DNA from 2 places in the Arthrobacter gyeryongensis genome. Region 2 is predicted to be linked to the other one. Evidence: riboswitches for the same ligand, from Rfam matches in the RefSeq annotation. Region 2 holds a riboswitch; the other holds the start of a gene.
The links. A riboswitch is a leader RNA that binds a small molecule or an ion and turns the genes downstream of it on or off. The one in region 2 is predicted to bind cyclic di-AMP.
Positions count from the first base shown of each region.

Region 1: it holds a riboswitch for cyclic di-AMP, as region 2 does, so the genes downstream of both, ABEA18_RS20835 (M23 family metallopeptidase) here and ABEA18_RS18025 (aggregation-promoting factor C-terminal-like domain-containing protein) in region 2, are expected to answer to the same signal.

Region 1 covers NZ_BAABKK010000032.1:53,390-56,788, reverse strand. The annotation lists gene serC (phosphoserine transaminase) at 1-173, opposite strand, end outside; gene ABEA18_RS20840 (iron-dependent transcriptional repressor DtxR) at 421-1,116, shown strand; cyclic di-AMP (ydaO/yuaA leader) riboswitch at 1,243-1,450, shown strand; gene ABEA18_RS20835 (M23 family metallopeptidase) at 1,453-2,271, shown strand; cyclic di-AMP (ydaO/yuaA leader) riboswitch at 2,417-2,584, shown strand; gene ABEA18_RS20830 (NlpC/P60 family protein) at 2,590-3,354, shown strand.
Region 2 covers NZ_BAABKK010000026.1:85,996-89,394, reverse strand. The annotation lists gene ABEA18_RS18030 (glycosyltransferase) at 1-703, opposite strand, end outside; gene ABEA18_RS18025 (aggregation-promoting factor C-terminal-like domain-containing protein) at 852-1,580, opposite strand; cyclic di-AMP (ydaO/yuaA leader) riboswitch at 1,583-1,756, opposite strand; gene ABEA18_RS18020 (sensor histidine kinase) at 1,921-3,399, opposite strand.

The sequences.
Region 1 (3,399 bases), on a different contig from region 2:
ACGGAGCCCACCAGGTTCTTGACGGGTGCCTGGCGGTGGGAGGTGCCGAGGATCGTTGTCGAGGCGGCGGAGAGGGCCTCGATCTGCTCCGGGCGGACCTTGGAGGGCCCGGCGCCGAAGCGGCCGTCCTTGGGCAGCAAATCGGCGGGGATAGTGATGCTGTTGTCGCTCACGGGATGCTCCAATGGTGAAGTAGCGGCCTAGATGGGTCGTGGCAGGTGGCAAGCTGCCCCTTCGACTCCCCAATTCTGCCTGACGCCGCGGGCGGAGGCAGAACCGAAGCTGTCATAGTCCGCCACGTGGAAAGCACCTGTTCGGCTGGCGCTGGACAACGCCGGAATTATCCGGAGTAATTCCAAATAAGCTAAGCTTGGAGCTGGCGAAAATACGCAAGATACTGCGCTCGAGGAGCTGAGCTGGATGACGGATCTGATCGATACCACTGAGATGTATCTTCGGACCATTTTGGAGCTTGAAGAAGAGAACATCGTGGCTCTTCGCGCACGCATCGCCGAGCGCTTGCGGCACTCCGGCCCAACCGTTTCCCAGACGATCGGACGGATGGAGCGCGACGGTCTGGTGATTGTGTCCAACGACAGGCACCTTGAGCTGACTGAAACGGGCCGGAAACGCGCCACCGAGGTCATGCGCAAGCACCGGCTCGCCGAACGGCTCCTGGCAGATGTGATTGGACTGGACTGGGCCTACGTCCACGATGAAGCATGCCGCTGGGAGCATGTCATGAGTGAGCGCGTGGAACGGCGGCTCTATGAACTGCTGGACCACCCCACGGAATCGCCTTACGGCAACCCCATTCCCGGACTCGAAGCGCTGGGCGGAGTCGCGTCCCACGCCTTTACGGATGGCGTGGTCAATCTTCTTGATGCGATGAACGAATACTCACCTGAAAACAGGGTCACCGTCAGTCGACTGGCTGAACCGATCCAGGTGGAGCCTGAACTTCTGGTGCAGCTGGACGAAGGCGGAATCCGCCCCGGCGCGAGGGTTTCCCTGGAACGTGTGGGGGAGTACATCTCCGTTCGCGTGCCCAATATCGACGGCGCGTTGGAGCTCCCGCCCGAGGTTGCCTCGCACGTGTTTGTCACGGTCGCCTAGCCAGCCCGCCGATGCGGTCGGCAAAGATAACGAAATTATTACCGTGGGGGCTTGATCCCCTATAGTTAAATACTGGCGCCGATACCAAAGCGTTACCTGATCCGAAGCCGAGTTCTGCCAGCGGACCAGGTGGATTAGTCCATTCACTGGCAGAAACGGAGGAACCACCATTGGCTGTCGAAAGACGGCCTTGGGGTGAAGTCCGTAGCGGAAGTGCAAACAGCGCAGGGCCCCTCCGGGTACCTTGCGTTTGGTGCCCTTCGCGCGGACCGGGTCCACGATCTCTCTGGCCCGAATCCGACAGCTAACTTCGCAGGCTTGCCAGAGAGGAAAACCTTGACCACGCAGAACACCAGGGGCCGCAGGCGCGCGTCCGGTCCTACTGCTGTGCTGCGGAGCACAAGCGCCGTCGAGCACGACCGGCCCCGCGATCCCCATCGCGAACTTCGCCGCCGCAAGGGTCCCTTGCGGCAGATGGCCGAGTTCGCCGCCGCGAGCGGAGCAGGACAGAAGGCCGGAGTGGCCCTTGCCGCTACGGGCCTCATTCTGACGGTCGCCTTGCCGGGCGCCGGCGCCATGACGGCCACGCCCGAGTCAAACCAAACCGCCTTGGCAGTGGGCACCCAGCCTGAGATTCCCGCCGCGGCAAGCGCCACGATCGACTTCAGCCGTGCTGCGGTTTCCACCACTGCCGATCCGGACAGCAAGCTCAAGCAGCTGCTGAGTGCGCAGTCCGTCGGCACTATCAAGACGTCTTCCTCCAAGGGCACCCTGGGGGCGCCTCTGGACACCCTGACAACGGCCTCGCCTTTCGGCTACCGCGTGAATCCCATCACGGGCGGCTTGGGAGAGTTCCACCGAGGCCAGGACTTCGTGGCCCAGTGCGGCACCCAGGTCCATGCTGCCGCGGCCGGCAAGGTCACTTTCGCCGGCTGGCATCCGTACGGCGGCGGAAACCGCATTGTGGTGGACCACGGCAACGGCCTGGAAACCACGTACAACCATTTGTCGTCCTTCAATGTCCAGGTGGGCCAGACGGTCAGCCGCGGCGATGTCATCGCATTGAGCGGCACCACGGGCGCCTCCACGGGCTGCCACCTCCACTTTGAAGTCATGGTCAACGGCGACGTCGTTGACCCCCTGGGCTGGCTGTAGCCAATCCGATGGAAGCCTCTCGCATGCTTGTCACGCTCCGTGACCTGAATGTGACATTCAATCAAAACTCATGTACCGTCTAAGACGCATCAACTTTTAGAGAGTTGATGCACTCGAGTGGATTGCCTAGCTCTGCCACTGCTCGAGGTTCCGTTCGCAAAACATCGTCTGGCAGAGGCGGGGGACCCAACTTTTGGTCATCTTCACCGATGGCCTTGGGGTTAAGTCGCACAACTTCCGAGAGGGAGAAGTGTGGCCGGATGACTCCCATCCGAATCCGACAGCTTACCTCGCGGGCATAGGGAGAGGCCTCTTAACGTGTCTTCACGCTCTACTGTTGCGCGCCACCGTGCCGCGGTCACCAAGACCAACTCGCTTGCCGTTATCGCTAAGACTGTCGGCAGCAACGCCGGTGGCGTAGGCCGTCAGGCAGCGGTTATCGCTGCTGCTTCCGGTCTGGTGCTTACTAGCGGTATCGCAGCCAACGCTGCAGAAACCAACGTCCCCCGCGAGTCCACTTCGACCTCCGCCCTGGAAGTCCAGTCCATCGCCCAAGCCAGCATTTCGGCTGACTCGTCCGTCGCCATCAAGTACGAGCGCCCGGTGGTCTCCACCGAAGCTGCTCCGGTTGTCGCAGCTCCGGTTGCCACGCAGGAAGCTGCTCCGGCCACGCAGGCTGCAACGGGTGCCGCTACCGGCGCCTCGACGCTCTCTGTCACCGCTGCTGTTTCACCCGCCACGAAAGTTGCCAGCGGCAAGGGCGCAGCAATTGCTGCCGCAGCTTACGCACAGCTTGGCGTTGCCCAGGACTGCACCGCCCTGGCTTCGAACTCCCTGGCCGCCGTTGGGATCAACTTCCACGGCTGGCCGGCAGACTACCTCTCCCTTGGCCGCACGGTCAGCGCTGCTGAAGCGCAGCCGGGCGACTTGGTCTACTACCAGAACGGTGGCATGGGCATGGCCCACATCGCCGTTTACGTCGGCAACGGCATGGCAGTCCACGGCGGCTGGAACGGTGGCACCACCGCCCTTTACAGCGTCAACGTTGGCTCCGGCCCGGTCTTCATCCGAGTTGGTGGCTAAATAGCTCCGGCTACATAGCTTCACTGAACATCCCCGCTGGTCCGC
Region 2 (3,399 bases):
CGGCGAGGACCAGGAGTTCAGTGTCGAAGAACCACGAGTTGTCCATGGTGTGGGGGAGGATCTGCTGTGCGACGTCTGCCCGGATCGCTTTGAAGCCGCACTGGGCATCGCTGAAGCGGGCGCCCATGAACGAGTGCAGCATCAGGTTGTAGCTGCGCGAAATGAACTCGCGCTTGGGGCCGCGGACAACCCGCGAGTTGCGGGTCAGCCGTGTCCCAATGGCGAGGTCCGAATGGCCGGAGATGAGTGGCGCCAAAAGGGGCGCCAGTGCGGCGAGGTCCGTGGAAAGATCCACGTCCATGTACGCCAGAACCGGGGACGGCGATGCGAGCCACACCTTGCGCAGGGCGTTGCCGCGCCCCTTCTCCTCGAGATGGACAACCGCGAGCTCGGGCAGTTCTCTGGCCACGCGCTCCGCGATTTTCAAGGTGCTGTCAGTGCTTGCGTTGTCCGCCACTGTGATGAGGAAGCCATGAGGGAAGGATTCGCGCAAGTGGCCGTGAAGCCTGCGCAGGCACTCTTCGAGGTCGCGTTCCTCGTTGAAGACGGGGATCGTGACATCGAGGACGGGGATGGCGGTGTGGGTGTCCACAGGGGCACGCCGTCCGCTGCGCTGGACGGGGGTCTTAGCCTGGATGGGAAGGCCCGGCGGCACCACCGCGGGGTCCTTCAGGGTTCCGGAGGTGGATTCGATGAGCGTCATGTATCCACAGTGCCGTTGCAGAATATGAAGGCTTTAGGCGGAACCTGTGACGTGGCTGTGGATGTACCAAATCACATGCCTGGCCAAAAAACGCAAAGGTCCGCCCCTGAAGGGACGGACCTCGACGTATTTGTGCGTGGCTCTTGGCCTAGTACCAGTTGTGGGCCAAGTGGAAGGACCACGCCGCGGACGGCGATCCGTAGCGTTCCTTGATGTAGTTCAGGCCCCAGCGGATCTGCGTCTGGTAGTTGGTCTGCCAGTCGGCGCCTTCGGACGCCATCTTTTCGGCCGGCAGCGACTGCCCAATGCCGTAAGCGCCACTGGAGGAGTTGGTGGCAGTGGTGCGCCAATCCGATTCCTTGTTCCACAAGGTGATCAGGGCTGACATCTCACCTTGTCCCCAACCGTAGGAGGGAAGGATGCTTGCGGCATAAGCCTGGGCGCCGGAGGGATCATCGACGGCGACGGGTGCGGCAGGGGCTGCCGGAGCAGGGGGTGCGGCCGGTGCGGCAGCCTGGGGCGCAACGGCGGTCGGAGCGGGGGCCGCTGCCTGGCTTGGCGTCGACGTAGCGCTCGGCTTGGGGCTCGCGCTTGCGCTCGCCGACGGCGTGGCGGTGGCCGAAGGCGTGGCTGAGTGATCCACCGTGCGGGATTCGGACGTGCGGCTCATGTCCTGGGCGTTGATGGCTTGACCGGCGGCCTGGGTGGCGGCACCGGCACCGAGGAACACGGCAACGACGCTGGCAACAACTGCCATGCGCTGGCCGGTGCCGAGGTTCGACGCGGCTCGCCTCAAAGTGGAGCGTGACTTGTTATTCCGGGCAGGTTCGCCGCGGTGGCGCGCAACAGGGCGCGACTGATTCCTTGAATCAGACATGGTGATTGCCTCTCGACGCCTGCGGAGTTAGCTGTCGGATTCGGATGAGGTCATCCGGCCGTGGCCACAGCGGAACGTGGCGGTACGGCTTCACCCCTAGGGCTGGCTCAACATGAGCGCTTGCCCGGAGACCTGGGTCCCCCGTCTCTGCCTGGACTGATGGGCACCGGGGAGTGGCAGAGCTCGGCGCCTACCCGGCGGTGGCCGGAATGATCCAACGCACCCATTCGACGGTACAGGAGGATCTTACTTAAGTCACATTTAGGTAACGGAGGTCACCACATCGGTGCGTCGACTTGCGCTCGCCGCGCACCGGCGTCGTGCGCTTCTGGTTCGCCCGTCAGGCCGTGGCGGTCCTGAGCGCCGGGAGGCGCACCGCGAACTCCGTCCGGCCGGGCCGCGACGCCACTTCGACCGTGCCGCCATGCGCCTGGACAATGGACTCCACAATGGACAAGCCGAGCCCGGACGTGCCCTCGGAGCCGGACCGTGCGGCGTCGGCACGGGCGAAGCGCGAGAAGATCCTCCCCTGGAATTCAGGCGGGATGCCCGGCCCGTTGTCGGTCACGGTCACCACGGCGCTGCCATCGGCGGAGCGCATGACGCCCGTGACCACGGTGGTTCCCGCCTCGGTGTGTTTACGGGCGTTGGAAAGCAGATTCGCCAAAACCTGGTGGAGTTGGGTGGTGTCGCCGCGGACCGTGAGGGGCTCGTCCGGGAGCTTGAGCTGCCAAATGTGCTCGGGGGCCATGACCTTCTCGTCGCTGACGGTTTCGATCACCAACTGCGTGAGATCCACATCGGTGAACTCCGGGGCCTTCCCTTCGTCCAGCCGGGCCAACAAGAGGAGGTCCTCCACGAGGGTGGTCATGCGTTCCGACTGGCTCTGCACCCGGCCCAGTGACTTGCGGCCGTCCTCCGTGAACGTCTCGGTCATGCGCAAGAGTTCGGTGTAGCCGCGGATGGCGGTGAGCGGAGTGCGCAGCTCGTGTGAAGCGTCGGCCACGAACTGGCGCACCTTTGTTTCGCTTTGCTGGCGCGCCTCTAGGGCGCTGGACACGTTGTCCAACATCAAGTTCAAAGCATGGCCGACGCTTCCCACTTCCGTGCTCGGGTGGGCCGCCGACGCCGGAACGCGCACAGCGAGTGCCACCTCACCGGCGTCGAGCGGAAGCTTCGACACCTTCGTGGCGACGTCGGAGAGCTGCTCCAAGGGGCGCATGGTGCGGCGGATCAGCACGGTTCCGGCCAGCCCGATCAGGACCAGTCCGCCCAAGGAAACCAGCACCATGGTCCAGACGAGCGAGGCCTCGGTGTCCTCCTTCGAGGCGAGTGGCAGCCCCGTGATGACAACATCGCCGTAGGGAGTTTCGGTGGCCACCAGCCGGTAGCCGCCATTGGACAGGGTGCGATCAACCGGGCGGCCATCGGACGGGAGGGCCGACAGGATTCGAGCGTCGCTGGGCGACAACGGCGCACGGGTCGCATCGGAGGACAAGAAGCCGGCATCGCTGCTCACCTGACCGGCAAGAATACGCGCATTGAGCGTGCCGATGCTCTGGCCCCGGGGATCCAGTGGGTCCGGACGGCCGCCAGGGTTGCCTTGCGGCGGGCGGCCATGGGAGGCCTGCGCCAATTGTTGGTCCAGCTGTTTCGTGAGGAACACATCCATTGACGCGTAGCTGACCACACCGACGGCACTGCAGATGGCCACGAGGAGTGCCATGGAGAGAAGGATCAAGCGCGTGCGCAAGTGCCAGGTTGAAGGATTGAACCAGGTGTGGTCGGTCTGGCGGGGGATACCCGAGAGTGCGGACAT